Regions from separate parts of the Shewanella sp. BC20 genome, predicted to be linked through region 1. Evidence: predicted binding sites of a transcription regulator. Region 1 holds the regulator's gene; each other region holds the start of a gene.

Region 1 (6,416 bases):
CCCAATTTAAGATTTAGGAATTAGTCACTAGCCAAAAACAAAACGCCGCTAAATAGCGGCGTTTTTTATGGATGTTTACTGCGTTATACCGCCTTTGGGCGAACCCCTAAGGTATGGCAAATCGCATAGGTCAGCTCGGCGCGGTTGAGGGTGTAGAAGTGGAAATCTTTAACCCCTTCACGGGATAGCACTTTGACCATATCGATCGCCACGTTAGCGCCCACCAGCTGACGCGTACCCGCATCATTCTCTAGGCCATCAAATTGCTTATGCAACCAGCTCGGCAGGCTCACATTGGTCATGCCCGCGAAGCGTTTTAACTGGGTAAAGTTAGTCACGGGTAAAATGCCGGGGACGATTTCGACATCGATTCCCGCCGCAACGCAGCGGTCGCGAAAACGTAGGTAAGATTCAACATCGAAGAAAAACTGGGTAATAGCTCGGCTCGCACCGGCATCGATTTTACGCTTGAGGTTAATCAAATCGGCTTGAGCGTTAGCCGCATCTGGATGCACTTCAGGGTAAGCGGCGACCGAAATATCAAAGTCGGCCACAGAGCGCAGTAAGCGCACTAAATCCGCCGCAAAGCGAGTCGGTTTCGGGCTGCCCGCAGGCAAGTCGCCACGCAGCGCCACTATGTCGCGGATCCCCGATTTCCAGTAATGCTTCGCCAGATCTAACAGCTCCTCGTCGCTGGCATCCACTAAGGTTAAATGCGGCGCGGCAACCAGATTGGTTTCTTTTTGAATACGTTCAATCACGCCGTGGGTACGGTCGCGCACGCCCGAGTTGGCACCATAGGTCACTGAAACAAACTTAGGATTCAGCGGCTCTAAACGGCGGATAGAGTTCCACAGGATCTGTTCCATTTCGGGGGTTGATGGCGGAAAAAACTCAAAAGAAACATTAATATCGCCATTAAGTTCAGACAAACTTTGGTTTAGCGAATGTGAATGTTGTGCGTGATGAAAAGCCATGTGTATTTCCTCAACCGCCCAAGTGCGACGCTCCATCGCGCTGGTACGACTTATAAATGCAGTAATTTAATCCATATGGACGTTTGGACGTCTATATGTCCATATACTAGAGAAACTGGCCGTTAAGTCAAGCCAAAAAATCCCCCTTTTTGGCATTTTCTTATCCCTCGTTGACCACCTTGATTTTAGTCCTGATCTTCGCCAATAAAAAAAGGACTCGAATGAGTCCTTTAAGTCTATGAATATAAGCCGAATCAACTTGAAGATACGGGGTTTATTCCTATTCTTGCAGCAGATCGCGACAGATCTGCGTCAGATCCGATTGCACCGCCGCCGCTGTTACCTCACGGCCAGCACCCGGCCCACGGATAATCAAAGGATTACCTTGATAGAAGGCAGAGCGGATCACAAACACATTGTCCCCGGGCGTAAGGTTGGCGTAGGGATGATTCGCATCAATCCACTGTAATCCCACCTCGGCTTTTAGGGTCGCACCGCTATTGTCCAAGGAGGCGACATATCTCAGTACCTTGTTTTGCTCCGCCGCTGCGCCGTATTGTTGCAGCAATTCATCATCCAGCTCACCGATACGGGCAAGGAATTGCTCCAGCGGAATATCCGCTAAATGGGCAGGCACTAAGGAGCGCAGCTCAATATCCTCAAGCTCGATTTCCAGACCGATTTCACGGGCTAAAATCAGCAGCTTACGCTGCATATCGCGGCCAGAAAGATCGTCGCGTGGATCGGGTTCGGTAATCCCTAAACCACGCGCTTCAATCACTAATTCCGAGAAAGGTTTGCTGGTATCGTATTTCTCGAATAACCAACACAGGGTGCCAGAGAAAATCCCGCCAACGGCTTCAACGCTATCGCCACTGTTACGCAAATCGTTTAAGGCGTGCTGAATAGGTAAGCCCGCGCCACAGCTAGCGTTATAACGCCAGAATAGACGGCGATAACCGAGTTGTTCCTTCAATTCCCGATAAAAAGGCAGCGGGCCAGAACCCGCGAGTTTGTTTGCGCTGACCATATGAATGCCGCGCTCGAAAAACTCTGGGTATTGCAGGGTTAAACTGGCGCTGGCGCTGATGTCTAATGCAATCAGTTCATCACAGTTAAGTTGTTCTAATTGTTCAAATAGATGCTCGTACTGCCAAGGTGTTGCCTCGGCATCGAATTCCTGCTGCCAGCTTTCCAAATCCACACCAGTGGACTTAATCAAAGCTTTACTGGAAGTAACCAGACCGACTAACTCGACTTGCGCTTCAAGCTCTTGATTTAACGAGGGAGAAACTGACTTAAACAGTTTCACCCACGCCTCGCCAATATTGCCCACACCCAGCAGCAATACGCCAATGCGTTTACGCGGGCCAGCACAGCGGCGATGCACTTTTTGCGTCAGCAGATTAACCTGCGACTGTGGCACTAAGGTCACCAAACTTAAGTCACCACTGAACAAGGGCTTAGCGTCGCGGCTCAGTAAACGGGCAAAGCTGCGGCGATAATGCTCGGCATCGGCACTCACAAGCGCCACTAAACCGAGTTCGGTATTAATTTGCAGATCTTTAATGCCGAGGGCTTCGGCCTGCGCATCCAATAACTTTTGTACTTGTTTTTGGTTTTCAGCGGTATAGGCAAGCTCGAGTCGTTGATGCGCCGATACCCAATGGGCCAGTGGCGTTAATCCTGCTTCGACTAATTGCTCGAGCAGACTGGCCACATCGCCCGCGATCTTAAAGCCAAATAACACCACGGCATTCAGGTTAGTCACCACAGGCGCACTCGCCGAGGAGCTGTGGGGCGCAATCAGGGTAAAGTCGGTATGGGAGGCGTAGCTTGAACGTACGGCTAGGCTCACCTCAGTGTTAAACAGCGGCTGCAAAGTGCGCGAATGCAAAACAGGCGAACCTAGACGCGCCAAGCGGTCTGCTTCGGCGAGGGACATGCTCTTGAGTAATTTCGCATCGTTGATCTTATTCGGATCGGCGTTAAATACCCCTTCAACGTCGGTCCAAATGGTCACGCGCTCAATGTCGGCAAGGCTAGCAATTAAGCTGGCGCTAAAGTCAGAGCCATTGCGACCAAGCAGCAAGGTATCGCCACGCTCGTTGGCACAGATAAAACCTGTGATCACTAAACGCTCGTTAGGATGCGCCGCCAGTAAGGCTTGCACTTTGGCGCGGGATTCTTGCACGCGAATTTGCGGCACAGCGGCCTCGTCGGCCACAAGAATCGAGCAGGCATCCACATGGCTTGCGGCCACACCCGATTCACGCAGCAGCGCCGCCATTAAGCGCGCCGACCAACGCTCACCAAAGCTCACCACATGGCTAATTTGGTAATCGTTACGGGAATCTAAAGATAATAGACTGATTAACTGGGCTTTATCCGTGGTTAAACGCTCACGTAAATCCCGCGCCTGCTCGTTAGATAACAGCTGCTCAATCAAGCCTTGCTGATAGCTGATGAGGACTTGTAATTCTTCTTGCCATAATTGGTTGCTATCGCGCAGCGACAACAACTTATATAAAAAGTTAGTAGTTTTACCCGCGGCAGACACCACCACCAGATCATCACTGTGGCCATGGGTTAACAGAATATGGGCAACTCGGCGATAACAATCGGCATCGGCTAAGCTGGAACCACCAAATTTATGTAAGTGACAACGTGCCATCTCGAATTCCTCTACTGACAAGCCGCAACGGCGGCCAATCCTGCTTGAATATCTGCAACTAAGTCGTCGGCATCTTCAATACCAACCGACAAACGTAATAGGGTGTCTTTAATGCCAGCTTCATAACGTGCTTGGGGCTCCATCGCCCTGTGGGTCATAGTCGCGGGCACGGCCACGAGACTCTCAACGCCACCTAAGCTCTCGGCCACGCTAAATAAACTTAAGGCATCTAAAAAGGCGACCACTTCGGCCTCGCCGCCCTTAAGCTCAAAACTCAGCATAGCGCCAAAGCCTTTTTGCTGCTTGGCGGCAATGGCATGGCTGGGGTGATCCGCAAGGCCTGGGTAATACACTTTGCTCACAACAGAGCTGTTCGTCAGCACGTCCACAATACGCTGGGCATTGCTTTGGTGCTCGCGAATGCGCACGGCTAAGGTACGCAGACCGCGCAGAGTTTGATAACTGTCGAAGGCAGAACCCGTTAAGCCCAAGGTGTTCGACCACCAATGTAAGGTCTCACCGAGTTGAGGATCTTTGGCGATCACCGCGCCGCCCACCACATCGCTGTGACCATTGATGTACTTAGTGGTGGAGTGGATAACGATATCGGCACCGAGTAACAGCGGTTGCTGCAAAATGGGCGAGAGGAAAGTATTGTCCACCACCACTAAAGCACCTACGGCGTGGCTCGCCTTCGCGATAGCTTTGATATCGACGACTCGCAGCAGAGGGTTTGATGGGGTTTCAATCCACACCATCTTAGGTTGCTGGGCGATGGCTTGCTCGAGCGCTTGGGCGTCGGTTTGATCGACCACCAGCAGTTTAAATTGGCCCTTTTTAGCCAAGTTAGTGAATAAACGGTAAGAACCGCCGTAACAATCGTGGGGCACCACCAGCAAATCATCGGGGCCGAGCAAGGTAGTCACTAAGGTAATGGCTGCCATGCCAGTGCAAGTCACCACACCGGTTGCGCCCTTTTCTAGCTTAGCTAAGGCATCGCCTAAGATGCTGCGGGTAGGATTGCCGGAACGGCTGTAATCAAATTCGCGAGGATTTTTATGACCATCGAAGGCGTAATTAGTCGACAGGTAAATTGGCGGCACCACCGCGCCATACTGAGTATCGCTTTCGATACCCTGACGCACTGCTAATGTGGCTAATTGACGTTCGGTCACTAATTTGCCTGCGGTCATCGGGAACTCCTAAGTTCGCAAAGAGATGTCTGGACGTCTAAATGTACCTAAGCCCAGTGGTATCGTCAATAGGCGTTAAGACGTTTAGACGTCTAAACATAAAGAAATCTGTTTGCAATCACTAAGAAATAGTAGCAATAATTTGACTGTTATCTGTAAGGGTTTAAAATCTGCCCCGAATTTAGCGTTATAACAGGTGAGTCAATGACTGAATGGAATGGGGAATACATCAGCCCCTATGCTGAACATGGCAAGAAGAATGAACAAGTAAAGAAAATTACTGTGTCTATTCCGCTCAAAGTGCTAAAAGTCCTCACGGATGAACGTACCCGTCGTCAGGTGAACAACCTGCGCCACGCCACCAATAGCGAACTCTTGTGTGAAGCATTTTTGCATGCCTACACCGGCCAGCCTCTGCCTGATGATGCCGATCTGTCGAAAGATAGCCCAGACAGCATTCCCGCCGAAGCGAAAAGGTTGATGGACGAGATGGGGATCGAGTGGGAAGATATGGAGTAACGCTTAAGCGTCCAATATCCTACTTATCATTAGGGATCGTTAATACTCATCTTGCTTGATGGGTTAGAGTAACGATCCCTATTTTGTTTTGATGGAATCCTATGTTCTCCTTGATAGATCCACAAACGCTCGCCATTGCGTCTGTGATTGTGTTTTTAGGTGCCCTCACCCAGAGTCTGATTGGCTTTGGCCTTGCCGTGGTGGCGAGCCCGTTGCTGTATATTGTCGACCCCGAATTAGTGCCCGCCCCCGTGATTGTGATGGGTTTTTCCATCGCCCTACTCACCCTACTGCGTGAACGCGGCCATTTAGAATTCAATGGCTTGCAATATGCGCTTATCGGTCGAGTGCCCGGAGGTTTTATCGGTGCCAGCCTGCTACTGTTTGCGCCGCAGCCGATTCTTGGTCTGGCGATTGCTGGCATTGTGGCAGTCGCCGTGGTGCTGAGCCTGTATAAATTGACTCTTCCCGTGAATAAGGCAACCCTGTTTGGCGCGGGCGTGGTCTCGGGGATTTTTGGTAATATTGCCGCCATTGGTGGCCCACCGATGGCGATTTTGTTGGCGGGTAAGGATGCCTCCAAATTTCGCGCCGCACTGTCGGCCTTCTTTATCTTCAGCTCGACCATAGCCCTGGTCATTCTTGGGGTGACGGGCCTACTCGAAATCAAGCATTTGTGGTTATCACTCATGCTACTGCCCTCGGTCTTTTTAGGCTATTTAGTGGCGGGCAAACTGGTGGGGAATGTGGATAAACATAAGACCAAGATGGCAACCTTAGCCCTCTGCGCTATCAGTGCTTTAGTGCTTACGGTGAAATCTGTGATTGAGCTATTGCCGCAATAATTACCGCAATAATTACCGCAATAGAATCCTGCCAATCGCCCCCATAAAAAAAGCACCGTTAATCGGTGCTTTTTGCTTGCTGGGATAGGTGATTTACCCCATCGATATTGCCATTAACCAATGGCACTAACTTAGATAGCTTTGTCCCGCATACACAATAAAGTGTCTCAGTGCTAACACGCCGGTTAAGCTGGCGCAGGCCACCATA
Region 2 (6,416 bases), on a different contig from region 1:
GCCTACGACTTGCTGTTACTGCGCGGTGAAGTCGAAGGTGGCAATGTCGCCAAGAGTGCTGCTTGGTGGCAACAATTTGTTGAAGCGGATGAGACCGAGCGTTTGAATATCGCCCGCAGTGGTAACAAAGCGGCGGGTAACCGTAACCGCAATTCACCACAGCGCCGTCGCCGTCGCCCGAGTGCCGCGAAAGCCAAAGCCGCCGAATAATGACTCAGGTTTTTGTCGCCCTCGGGGCTAATCTTGAAGATCCTAAAGCTCAGTTGGACAATGCCGTTGCGGCCTTGTCCGCCTTGGCTGAAAATCAAAGTCTTAAGTTATCGCCCTATTACGGCTCCGCCCCCATGGGGGACGTAGTGCAACCCGACTATATCAATGCCGTTGCCAGCTTTGAGACCTCTCTGGCGCCCATCGCCCTGTTAGATGCACTGCAAGAGATTGAAAACACTCAGGGCCGCGTCCGTAAAGAACGTTGGGGCCCCAGAACCTTAGATCTCGACTTACTCTTATATGGCGATACCATTATCGATGAGCCCAGACTCAAAGTGCCGCACTACGGCATGAAGGAGCGTAGTTTTGTGCTAGTGCCCTTGGCAGCCATTGCACCCGATTTAGTGTTGCCCTGTAAAACGCCGCTACGCAGCCTTATCAGTGAAAAATTCTTGGCCGAGTTACAACTACTGGGCAATGATCATTGAAGTCAGTCCCCAGTTAGCTTATAACACCACTTCCATTTGGTTTGAAGATCACCCATATGTCTAAAGTTACTAGCTCAACCCTGTTGAAATACAAACAGGAAGGTAGAAAATTCACCGCTCTGACAGCCTATGATGCCAGCTTTGCCAGTGCGTTCGACGGCGAAGGCATCGATGTGCTACTGGTCGGCGATTCTTTGGGAATGGTTCTGCAAGGCCACGATGATACGCTGCCTGTCACGACAGCCGAAATCGCCTACCACACCCGTTGTGTGCGTCGCGGTATCGAGCGTTCACTGCTGATCGCCGACATGCCATTTATGAGTTACGCCACGCCAGAACAAGCCATGGAAAACGCCACTGCACTGATGCAGGCGGGTGCCAATATGGTGAAGCTGGAAGGCGGTCACTGGTTACTCGAAACCGTGACTAAACTGACCGAGCGCGGTATTCCTGTCTGCGCCCACTTGGGCCTTACCCCGCAATCGGTACACGTTTTTGGTGGCTTTAAAGTACAAGGCCGCGATGCTGAAAATGCCCAGCGCATTCTCGATGAAGCCAAAGCCTTAGAAGCCGCTGGCGCACAACTCTTAGTGGTTGAATGTATTCCGGAATCTCTCGCCACCGCCATCACTCAAGCATTAACTATCCCAGTGATCGGCATCGGCGCTGGCGCCACCACAGATGGTCAGATCCTAGTGATGCACGATGTGCTCGGTATTTCGAGTGGTTATATTCCACGTTTTTCAAAGAACTACCTCAAGCAAACGGGTGAAATCCGCTCGGCGGTACGTGCTTATATTGAAGAAGTGGCCAATGGCACCTTCCCAAGTTCAGAGCACACATTTAGCTAAGAGTCAGAGCACAGGTTCAACTAATTTCAAGTTTTAGCAAGGTAAGAGTTAATGATCACTAGCGCCCATATCGATGATATTCGTACTCAAGTGCGGGCATGGCGTGCCCAGGGCGAGACCGTCGCCTTTGTGCCGACCATGGGCAATCTCCATCAGGGACACATCACCTTAGTGAAAGAAGCAGCGAAGAAGTGCGACCATGTGGTCGTATCAATCTTCGTGAATCCCATGCAGTTTGGACAGAACGAAGATCTCGATGCCTACCCGCGCACCTTAGAGGCCGATAGCCAAGCGCTGACCGCTGCGGGTGCCGAGCTGCTGTTCACCCCAACGCCAGCGATTATTTATCCCAAAGGCTTGGCGCAGCAAACCTATGTCGAAGTACCGGGAATTTCCGATGTACTCTGCGGCGCCAGTCGTCCCGGTCATTTCCGCGGCGTGGCAACTATCGTCTGCAAACTGTTCAACATAGTGCAGCCCGATGTCGCTTTCTTTGGTAATAAGGATTATCAACAACTGTTAGTGATCCGCACTATGGTTGAAGACTTGTCACTGCCGATTGAAATTATTGGTGTAGATACCATTCGTGAAGCCTCGGGCTTAGCCATGAGTTCACGCAATGGCTACCTGACGGCGGAAGAAAAAGCTGCTGCGCCGGCGTTGAAAAAAGCCATCGATGCCATGGCGCAAGGCATCAAACAAGGCGTGAGTATCGAACAAGTCACAGAGGAAGCCAAAGCGAGCCTTATCGCCGCAGGCTTCACGCCTGATTACTTGGAAGTTCGTCATGCAACCACACTGGCGAATGCCGAGCCACAGGATCAAGCACTAGTTATTTTGGCCGCCGCTTACTTAGGTAAGGCGCGTCTTATTGATAATCTACGCTTCGATCGCTAAGGGTTTTAAGCATGAGAAAAAGGAGCTTAGGCTCCTTTTTTGTTTGTGCGGTTCTGCGCAGACGCGTCTCAATCTATTGAGTGTCAAAAAAATTCCATCGTCAAAAAACTGGTTTTATTCTTTGAGTTACGCCATAGTATTCACGGTTGTTAATGCTAAGTAACAAGTATTTCTACCCCTCGGATATATAGCTGCTAGAGTTTAAAGAGCACGCAGACTCGGCTTTAATCTGGCACAGTAGCAATACGTATTTTATTCATCATCGCGGATACAAAGGATCTGTCGTCGAATGACAAGACTCATAGTGACTCTTATTTGCGTGCTACTTCCTACAACTGCACTTGCAAATACCGTCTATAAATGTCGCAAGGACGATAAGGTCGTCTTTAGCCAAACCGCCTGCCCGCAGGAATATAGCCAACATAAGATTGAGTATCAGCTAGGGATCACCACGGAAACCGATTCAGACAAACGTGAGACGCCTGTCGACCCGCTGCAATCCTTGCTCAATAGCCAAACGATTTCTAAGGAAAAATTGCTGCAACTGCTCGATGCCGAGCTTTATAGGCTAAAGCAGGAAAACAGCTATTTCGAAATCCTAAGGGCCAGTGAATTACAAAAACTAGAGCGGCAGCGTTACTGGCAACATAAGGAAAAGGATGACCCTGAATACATCAGCCAGCTCAATAAAATTAACGACCATTTTAATGGCTTAACCTCAAATAACACTCAGGCAATACAACAGTTATCCGACAGGAAAACACAAATTTCCGCCGAAACCGAACCTGAGGAAGCGAAAGAAAAACCTTAGCTTTCGAGTCTAGAGAGAACAGAAACAACCTTAATCCCCAAGCATCATATAATCGCTTTCACTTTCAGCTCTAGGAATGACAATTGACATATAACAAGCGACCAAGGCTTAACAGATAAGATGTGAATTCCTTTATTGTTAAAGTACTGCCTTTCTAAAAACTTCACAAAATAGTGTCATTCTCTGAGTTTCCCAATCTCTTAAACATAATAAACATAGCTGTTTCAATTAGATAAACACATTCAGCAATCACTAAATAGCCTGATACACCAATATAGAAGATGACAGTTTAAGGAATAAAAAATCCCTCCTAAGGCAGTCTTAGGAGGGATTTATCTGTGAGCAGAGAACTATCGCGCTTAAGCCTGGCCGGTAAGTTTCGCGATTTGCTTATCCTGCACACGGGATAAACTGATTAGCGCGACAATGGCACCTATCAAGGCTAAAAACATATCCGATTGGGTATCCCACACATAACCTTGAGTGCCTAAGAAAGCCTCGGCGCCTTCGCCCGTCGCGGCGGCCACCCACCATTCAATCAGTTCGTAGAAGGCACTAAAGGCCAACACAAAGCAGGTGACTAAAAAGGCACACCATGCACCAGGTTTAACGGCTTGATTACGTAGCATAATTTCACGAGCTAACATGGCAGGAATAAAACCTTGGGCGAAATGCCCGACCTTGTCGTAGTTGTTACGTTCTGTGCCCATCCACTGGGCAATCGTATCGAACAGTGGCACTTCGGCATAGGTATAGTGCGCGCCAACAAACAACACACAGCAATGCACCAGCACCAAAAAATACACTAAGGGCGTCAGCGGAAAACCCTTACGGGTAAAAAAGAGCAAGGGCACGGCCACTAATGCGGGCAAGGCTTCGAGCCACCAAGTAAATGGATCTGCGGGTTTTATCGCCGACCATATTAAAACTGAGAGGTAAATACCGCACCAAATGATTTTGTTATTCAATGTTCCTTCCTCTTATGCGATATTGTTCTAATTCTAGAATATTAACTTTAGCCATCTAGCCCTCCACAGTGAGCAAAAAAAGTGCTACTTTGGAAGGCCAAGGCTGTCAGCATATCACACAGAACTATTTCAATTAATTAGAGGGTACCCATATCATGGCGAAACATTCGCTGGACAAGGATAAGATCAAGATCCTGTTGTTGGAAGGCGTCCACCAATCTGCGGTCGATGTATTTGAACGTGCTGGATACACCAATATCGAGTATCACAAAGCCTCCTTAGGTGATGAAGCCCTGCTCGAGTCCATCAAAGATGCTCACTTTGTTGGTATTCGTTCCCGTACCCAATTAACGGCTGATGTATTGAAGCGTGCCGAAAAACTGATTGCGATTGGTTGTTTCTGTATCGGTACTAACCAAGTGGATCTGGCGACTGCCGAATTACTCGGTATCCCCGTCTTTAACGCACCGTTTTCCAATACCCGCAGCGTGGCTGAACTGGTATTAGGCGAAATCATCATGCTGATGCGCGGCATTCCTGAACGTAATGCCATCGCCCACCGTGGTGGCTGGATGAAAACGGCCGCCGGCAGTTACGAAGTCCGTGGCAAAACCTTAGGTGTGATAGGTTATGGCCATATTGGTACTCAGCTCGGGATCCTGGCTGAAACCTTAGGCATGCGCGTGGTGTTTTTCGATATCGAAGACAAACTGCCATTAGGCAATGCCCAACAAATCCATTCGATGGAACAATTACTGGCACAATCCGATGTGATCAGTTTGCACGTCCCTGAGACAGCGCAAACCAAAGATATGATCAGCACCGCGGAATTTGCCGCCATGCGTAAAGGCAGTATCTTTATCAATGCCTCACGCGGCACTGTGGTTGATATCGATGCACTAACTGTTGCCCTTAAAGAACGTCACCTTGCAGGCGCGGCAATCGACGTATTCCCAGTCGAGCCACAATCGAATGATGATGAATTTATCAGCCCATTACGTGGCTTAGACAATGTGCTGTTGACCCCGCACGTGGGTGGCAGCACTGCCGAAGCCCAGGAAAACATCGGTATCGAAGTGGCTGGTAAGTTAGCCAAATACTCAGACAACGGTTCGACCGTTTCCGCGGTTAACTTCCCTGAAGTGTCGCTGCCAATGCACAAAGGCATTTCGCGCTTACTGCACATTCACCAAAACCGTCCTGGCGTGCTGATCAAAATCAACAAAGCTTTCTCTGAAAAAGGCATCAACATTGCCGCTCAGTATCTGCAAACCACAGCTGAAATCGGTTATGTGGTAATGGAAGTCGATACTCACCAAGCCGAGGAAGCACTGGTCGAACTTAAGGCCATTGAAGGCACACTGCGCACCCGCGTATTGTTCTAAGGCTTTACGCACTCAGCTTGAGTGTATTTATAAGGCGCACATTTCATTCAAGATATGTGCGCCTTATGCTTTTGAGCGCCGCTTAATTCCGCTACAATCTAGCCTCTTGCATCGTCTTCATTTTCAGGATCTCCGCTATGACTATTGCAGTTTCGACACCCACTTGGGATCTGGACGCCTCAATGCCTCCACTTATGCTCGCCAACCTATCCCACCTCGGCCTCATCAAAGTGGTCGGCGAACAGGGTCGCAGTTTTATCCATGGTCAAGTCACCACGGATATCAGCTCACTCGAAGCCAACCAATGGCGCTGGGGCGCACATTGCGATCCTAAGGGTAAGATGCTCGCCAGCTTCCGCACCTTCGCCATCCAAGATGCGCTGTTGATGCTGATGCCAAAGGACACCCTTGAGCTCGACCTGCCACAGCTGCAAAAATATGCCGTATTTAGCAAGGCAACCCTGACAAATGCGACGGCTGAGTGGACATTACTCGGTGTGGCGGGCGAACAGGCAGTACCGTTTGTGACGCAACACTTCGGTGAAATCACTGAAGAACTCACACTGGTTGAACATGGCGCCATCCTAAAGGATGCGGACCGTTTTATTCTGGTGCTGCAGCCAGAAGCGGCAACGGCCTTAGTGGGCGAGCACACAGTGTTTGATGCAAGCGCTTGGCAAGCCTTAGAAATCGCAGCGGGCTACCCTAATCTAGCCCCAAGCCATGCTAACCAATATGTGCCGCAGATGTGTAACCTGCAGGCCATTAATGGCATTAGCTTCAACAAGGGCTGCTATATGGGCCAA
Region 3 (6,416 bases), on a different contig from region 1:
ATCTAAGTAAGCTTGCCACTCGCTTTGCTTTAATGGCAGACCTTCGCGAAAGGCTGGCTCATCAATTTGAATAATGCCAATGCCTGCATTTTGTAAATCCACCACTTCATCACGAATCGCCAGCGCCAATTGGGTGGCAATGGTATCGCGGCTGATATCTTCACGGGCAAACGACCAATGCAGAATCGTCACAGGACCCGTTAGCATGCCTTTGACAGGTTTGTCCGTCAGGCTTTGGGCGAATTCGGCCCACTCCACCGTCATGGCCTTAGGGCGGCTCACATCACCATAAATCAACGGCGGCTTAACGCAGCGAGAACCATAACTCTGTACCCAACCATTTTTGGTAAAGCCCACGCCTTCGAGCTGCTCGCCGAAGTATTCCACCATGTCATTACGCTCGGCCTCACCATGAACTAGCACATCGATACCGAGTTTGAGCTGACGGTCTATGGTATCGCGGGTCACTTGCTGCAACTGCTCGGTATATTGGGCATCGCTTAGCTCCCCTTTGCGCCAGCGGCTACGTAAGCCACGGATAGCTGGCGTTTGTGGGAATGAGCCAATCGTGGTCGTTGGCAGCAATGGCAAACGATACTTGCGCTGCTGCACCGCTTGGCGCTCAGTAAATTCGCTCACACGTTCATAGTCGGCTTGAGTCAGCGCATCCACTCGGGCGATCACTTTAGCATCCGCCGCCTGTGCCTTAGCCTCACGGCGTGCCAAACAGGTGTTAACTATCTCTTTGGCGGCGACAGACTCAGGGGCCAGCAGCAATTGGCGCACATTCGCCAGTTCTAACAGCTTTTGCTTAGCAAACGCGAGCTGCTGACGTAGCGTCGGCGTGAGCGTTGTCTCCACCTCTAAATCTACAGGGCTGTGAAGCAGTGAGCATGAGGTGCCAATCCATAGGCGCGCACCGTCTTGTGAGCATAAGTCTCTGGCAACACTGCCGATACGCTCGACAATCAGGTCAACCTCTGCCGCCCACACGTTACGGCCATTAACTACACCCGCCGACAGAATTTGATCTGGTCTTAAGGCATTGGCAAACAAGGCCAATTGCTCGGGGGCAGTCACTAAATCGAGGTGCAAACCGGCAACAGGCAGCGCGGAAACCAGCGCCTGATGATGACTGATGCTGCCATAGTAGCTGGTGAGCAAAATCTTCACTTGAGCCGTTTTAAGCGCTTGATAAGCTTCGCTAATCGCCGCTTGCCAATCGGCGGCTAATTCGAGCGCCAGAATCGGCTCCTCAAGTTGCACCCAAGTCACGCCCTGCACGGAAAAACGCGCCAGAATGTCGGCATAGGCCTTTAACAGATTTGGCAATAGGCTGAGTTTATCGAAATCCTGACCCACGGTTTTTGCCAGATACAAGTAACTCACAGGGCCTAACAGTACGGGCTTGGCTTGATAACCCAGCGCCTGCGCCTCGGCGACTTCATCAAAAAACTGCTCATAGGCGATAGAGAAAACTTGGTCTTGCTTAAGCTCTGGCACTAAGTAGTGATAGTTAGTGTTGAAATACTTAGTCATTTCCGAGGCTGGCGCATCGGTGCCAGTTGGCGCACGACCACGGGCTACGCGGAATAAGGTATCAAGATCGATAGCGCCCTCGCCACGGTGACGATCTGGAATGGCGTTAAGGGTCGCACTCAGGGTTAACACTTGATCGTAAAAGGCAAAATCACCTACAGGCACTTGCTCAATCCCAGCGGCGACTTGCCATTGCCAATGGGTGCGGCGTAACTCCTTGGCCACCTCATGCAGTTCAGCTTGAGTGCTCTCACCACGCCAGTATTTTTCGAGGGCAAATTTCAGTTCACGACGACGCCCGATACGGGGAAAACCAAGACTGTTTAATTGCATACCATATCTTCCTTTATTTGAGATAAGCCATATTCGGCACTTGCACCCAGCTGATGGTGTTTTCTTGGCAATTTTTCGCATTTAAGCCTTGATAAATCACAGCGGGCGTCTGGACGTCTAGAAGTTTATTGTGATAGTCTCTATGCCAGCAACCGAATTGATTTCAAGCACAACATGAGCGAAATTCACTTGGAGTGATCATGATCGAACTAAGACATCTGCGAACCTTAATGGCACTGAAGGAAAGTGGCAGCTTGGCGGGCGCAGCCAAAAAACGTTTTGTCACTCAATCGGCTCTCTCCCACCAAATTAAGGAGTTAGAGCAACGAATTAATTCGCCCATTTTTGTGCGTAAAAGCAAACCCCTGTCCTTTACTCAGGAAGGCGCCCGCCTGTTGCACCTCGCCGAAGAGATCCTGCCTAAGGTGTTAGAAACAGAAACGGATCTGAAAAATGGCCTAGAGACAGAGACCAATCAACTCAGAGTGGGAATTGAATGCCACAGCTGTTTTCGCTGGTTAATGCCAGTGATGGAGCAATTTAGGCAAGATCATCCGCAGGCCGAGTTAGATCTCTCAAGCCGTCATCTATTCGACTCGCTCAATGCCTTGGAGATGGGCGAACTCGATATAGTGCTGACCTCAGATCCCGTACCGGGACACTCGCTCGCCTATCAGCATTTGTTTGATTTTGAAGTGAAGTTAGTGGTTGCCAAGGATCATCCCTTAGCGAAAGAAGCCTATGTTACGCCTAAGCAATTGGCCCGCTTACCCATTATCAGCTACCCAGTGCCACTGGCGCGTTTAGATATTTACCGCCACTTTTTAGAACCCGCAGGCGTTGAAGCTGGCGAGCAAAAGACCTGCGATTTGACCATGATGTTATTACAACGCATCGCCTGTAAGGACGGTATCGCCGCCCTGCCCAACTGGTCAATCAATGAGGGACATGGCTTGAGTTTAGCTTCAGTCAAACTTGGCCAAGAAGGCTTAAAGCGCCCACTATTCGGGGCCTATCGCCGCCACAGCGCGAACTCGGCCTTAGTGCAAAACTGGCTGCAACTGGTGGCAAGCGAAGGCTTAGCGCGTCAGCAAAAATCCAATTAGTGCCGCAAAAACAGCAATAAAAAAGCCTGCAATTGCAGGCTTTGTTTTTATGAGCAGCTCTTAGAGCGGGTTGAGTAACATGCCGCGCATCGAGAGCACACGGCGCAGAATCAACCCTGGAGAATTTTGATTACGGGTCTGGCGCAGGTTATGGGCGATCATAAACTCTTGACGCAGATCCTGATCGAGATCTAAGGCCTCAAAGGCTTCGATGGTTAAGGTCTGCTGCTGATTATCAATCAATGACTTAATCACGCTTAACGGGAAAGATTGCTCAGAGCTGGCATTTAAGTAAGCAAAGGCCGTTAAGGCAATGATTTGCCCGAACACACTAAACAGCGCCAAGGTTTGTACTTCATCGGGGTCGACATCGACATCCGGCATATCGACTAGGCTGTCGACCGCATCGGTAGCGATATTTTCCGTGAGTTTCCAATAACCTTGTACCAACTTCTTATAGGGTTGGGGTAATTCATCGAGGCGTTCTTTCAAATAGAAGGTGAAGGCATAACGATAAATATTGACCTGACCTAAACGGATTAGGGCGTCTTTTAAGGAGCGAGATTTAGGATTTACTACACCTGAAGCCTGCGCCGAATTACTGCGCATCAACATGTGGGCAGCTAATGCGGGATCGCTCGAAATAATATCGATCACATTACGAATGTCGCCTTCGGCAAGGATCGCTTTTTTGAGTGGAATTAAGATCCCACGGCGACCGATCACTTGCTCTTCATTCGCTATGATGGCTCTCACTTGAGTAAAAACCTGTTGCTCAAGATCTGTCATAAGACACTTTACACCTGTTAATTAGCTATAAGATGATTCGAATACCGCTCACATCATACCCAAACTACTGAGAATTTCAGCCCTAAGTCGCAGAATAATTGTGACTATGCTTTAGATGAAGTGATCTATAGCACAAGCAACGACTTAGGCTATCTCAAAATAGGCTGAACTTATAAAGAATACACCGAGAAAATGGATTTTTCTCTGCGCATAGCCAAACAACAGAAATAATAAAGCCAGACTGAGTCTGGCTTTATTCGGTTAAGCATTTATTTCAAGCTTAGAAGCGGTAACCCACAGTCAAGCGAATATCACGGCCTCGACCAGAGTAATAGCTATCACCCCAAATGCCACCGTAGTAACCCGAGCTAACATACTCTTTATCAAACAGGTTATCGATACGCAGGCTCGCTAACCAAGCATCACGGGTATAGTTAAGGGCTAGATTACCTAAAACATAGCTAGATAATTTATCGCCTTCGTTGCCGTTATCGCCTTCGATAAAACGATCGCCCGTGTAAATCGCCTCGGCAAACACTTGGAAATGCTCGGCAAAATCCATACTGACATAACCGCGTCCCGTATGCTCCGCAACCCAAGACAATTGCTTGCCATCATTCACCCCGTCGGTAAATTCGGCATCAATATAGTTATATTCCAAGCCTAAGGTGAGGGCATGAGTAACCTGCCAATCCCAATCGGCACTCGCGCCATAGCGGCGTGATGCATCGGCATTGACGTTGGCACCTTGGAAGCTGCCGCCAACAGGTTTTTCAGCACTTGGGTCGAAGACAATTTCATCTTCTAAATCGAGGCGATATAGGCTAACGCGTAGGCTTTGGCTGGCCACAGTCCAATCCCAACCCGCCTCATAGGAGCGGCCTGTCTGTGGCTTTAAGCCATAGACATCTTTCGGGGTATAAGCTTGCTCATCGACCTTAGCAAAGCGGAAGTTTTCATCGCCACGTAGATAGAATCTGTGCTCGGCGCTCGGACGGTAATTTAAACCGAACTCGAATGCGGTCGCATCTTCATCTAAATCGATGCCGTTTGGATACACATTGCCATCGACCAGATCGTCGGTCACCCGCGCATAACGGCCACCCACTACATAGCTTAAGGTGTGGCTTAATGGCACTGTGGCTTGCAGGTAAGCACTTTGCATTTCCTGCACGTTGCTGCGCGCCATAGAGTCAAACTCGGCCTTACCGCGGCTGATGTCTAAACCAGTGACTAGGTTTAGCTCACCTTGACGGGTGCTGTAATTAGCAAGTGCTTTAGGGCTAAACATCAGCAGCGAGCGAGTATTTTGGCTACCCGCCCCCCAGTTTAATGAGGTCACTAAGGTATCGCTGTAATCCAGATCCGCCGCTAAGGCCCAGTTTTGGTTAAGCTGATGCTGATAACCACTGCGTGCCGCCGTGGTCATCTCATGAACATATTCGCTGCTATTAGAAGACTGGCGTGGATTTTCTTTGAACTGTTCTACCGTCAACGAGCCTGGATTTTCGCGGTCATCATCGTAATAGCTGGTTTCAACAAAGAAAGAATCTGTGGCGGTTTTATATTGAATACGCCCAAGGATAGAACCCGTTTCATTGGCATTGTGCTTGCGATAGTTATCGCCTTGGTTGTAGCTACCAGTCAGGAAATAGTGCCAATTTTTATTGATGGCGCCCGACACATCGCCGCGACCTTCGTAGGTATTAAAGCTGCCGCCGGATAATTGCACGCTGCCGCCCGTATTCTCAGGCGACTTAGTCACAATGTTGATCACCCCGCCGACCGCTTGGTCGCCATAAAGCACGCCCGCACTGCCCGATAAAATTTCGACACGCTCAATTAAATTGAGTGGAATTGCATTCAGGCTAGGCGCAGCGATATCGATGTTATTTAAGCGACGACCATCGAGCAAAATCAAAGTGTTGTTAACGGCGGTGCTGGCGCTAAAGCCGCGCATCGCGAAGCTAGTACCAATGTTATTGTCGGACAGCTGAATACCACTTTGACCACGTAACACTTCGGTCAAGCTGGTTGCGCCACTCTGCTCAATCGCTGCGGCATCAATCACATTCACATTGGCGGCAATATTTAAGGGGGTCTTGTCTGAACGGCCAATCACGACGATATGCTCATCGACTTTGGCCACGCTGGCATCATCGGCCGCCACGGCGGGGGCGATAACAGAAAAGCTGCAAAGGCTGCCGATCAGCAGCGCGATTTTAGTTGGATGTGTTCCCATTTTACCTTTAACTCCTGCAAGGAAAACGGGGCATTGGCGCCACGATACCGTTGATTCAGTAACAAATACTGACAGTCACTATCGCATTTTGAGATCTGCCCACCGAAATCTCAAAAACACCTTTAGGGCCGGTCTCCGGACTTAGGCTATGTTAATCCAAGCAATAGAAGGACTAACGCGAAACTGACCTTTGCACACTCGATTCTCTGGCTCACCTTGAGCTACCTAGCGAATGCGGTCGTTTCTCACCTTTTACCGTTGCGGGGGCAGTGCCAGAATTTCACTGGCTTCCCGATTATCTCGCGACGAATGCATCGCAAGCACCACAGAAGGTTGACTAAAAATAGGTTCAGAGGGCGAAAAACCAGTTAACGCCCAATAAGGCTCGTGGCATATCAAGCCTGAGC

What was found. Region 1 encodes MetJ, which represses methionine synthesis genes. Its sites were predicted from a motif close to TAGACGTCTAGACGTCTA; they were not measured.
Region 2: serA (phosphoglycerate dehydrogenase) is a predicted target of MetJ. The motif match lies at 4,274-4,291, and genes of this name have one in related genera.
Region 3: metE (5-methyltetrahydropteroyltriglutamate--homocysteine S-methyltransferase) is a predicted target of MetJ. The motif match lies at 1,983-2,000, and genes of this name have one in related genera.

The regions. Positions count from the first base shown of each region.
Region 1 is NZ_NHRI01000022.1:58,102-64,517, forward strand. It holds gene CBX96_RS18675 (methyl-accepting chemotaxis protein) at 1-17, shown strand, start outside; gene metF (methylenetetrahydrofolate reductase) at 84-977, opposite strand; gene CBX96_RS18685 (bifunctional aspartate kinase/homoserine dehydrogenase II) at 1,258-3,651, opposite strand; gene metB (cystathionine gamma-synthase) at 3,663-4,826, opposite strand; gene metJ (met regulon transcriptional regulator MetJ) at 5,049-5,363, shown strand; gene CBX96_RS18700 (sulfite exporter TauE/SafE family protein) at 5,465-6,208, shown strand; gene nrfD (NrfD/PsrC family molybdoenzyme membrane anchor subunit) at 6,335-6,416, opposite strand, start outside.
Region 2 is NZ_NHRI01000005.1:197,917-204,332, reverse strand. It holds gene CBX96_RS07935 (polynucleotide adenylyltransferase PcnB) at 1-210, shown strand, start outside; gene folK (2-amino-4-hydroxy-6-hydroxymethyldihydropteridine diphosphokinase) at 210-698, shown strand; gene panB (3-methyl-2-oxobutanoate hydroxymethyltransferase) at 755-1,549, shown strand; gene panC (pantoate--beta-alanine ligase) at 1,601-2,446, shown strand; gene CBX96_RS07915 (hypothetical protein) at 2,736-3,257, shown strand; gene CBX96_RS07910 (DUF2238 domain-containing protein) at 3,617-4,225, opposite strand; gene serA (phosphoglycerate dehydrogenase) at 4,381-5,610, shown strand; gene ygfZ (tRNA-modifying protein YgfZ) at 5,748-6,416, shown strand, end outside.
Region 3 is NZ_NHRI01000005.1:115,955-122,370, reverse strand. It holds gene metE (5-methyltetrahydropteroyltriglutamate--homocysteine S-methyltransferase) at 1-1,872, opposite strand, end outside; gene CBX96_RS07615 (LysR family transcriptional regulator) at 2,073-2,978, shown strand; gene CBX96_RS07610 (HDOD domain-containing protein) at 3,039-3,767, opposite strand; gene CBX96_RS07605 (TonB-dependent receptor) at 4,048-6,009, opposite strand; cobalamin riboswitch at 6,118-6,352, opposite strand.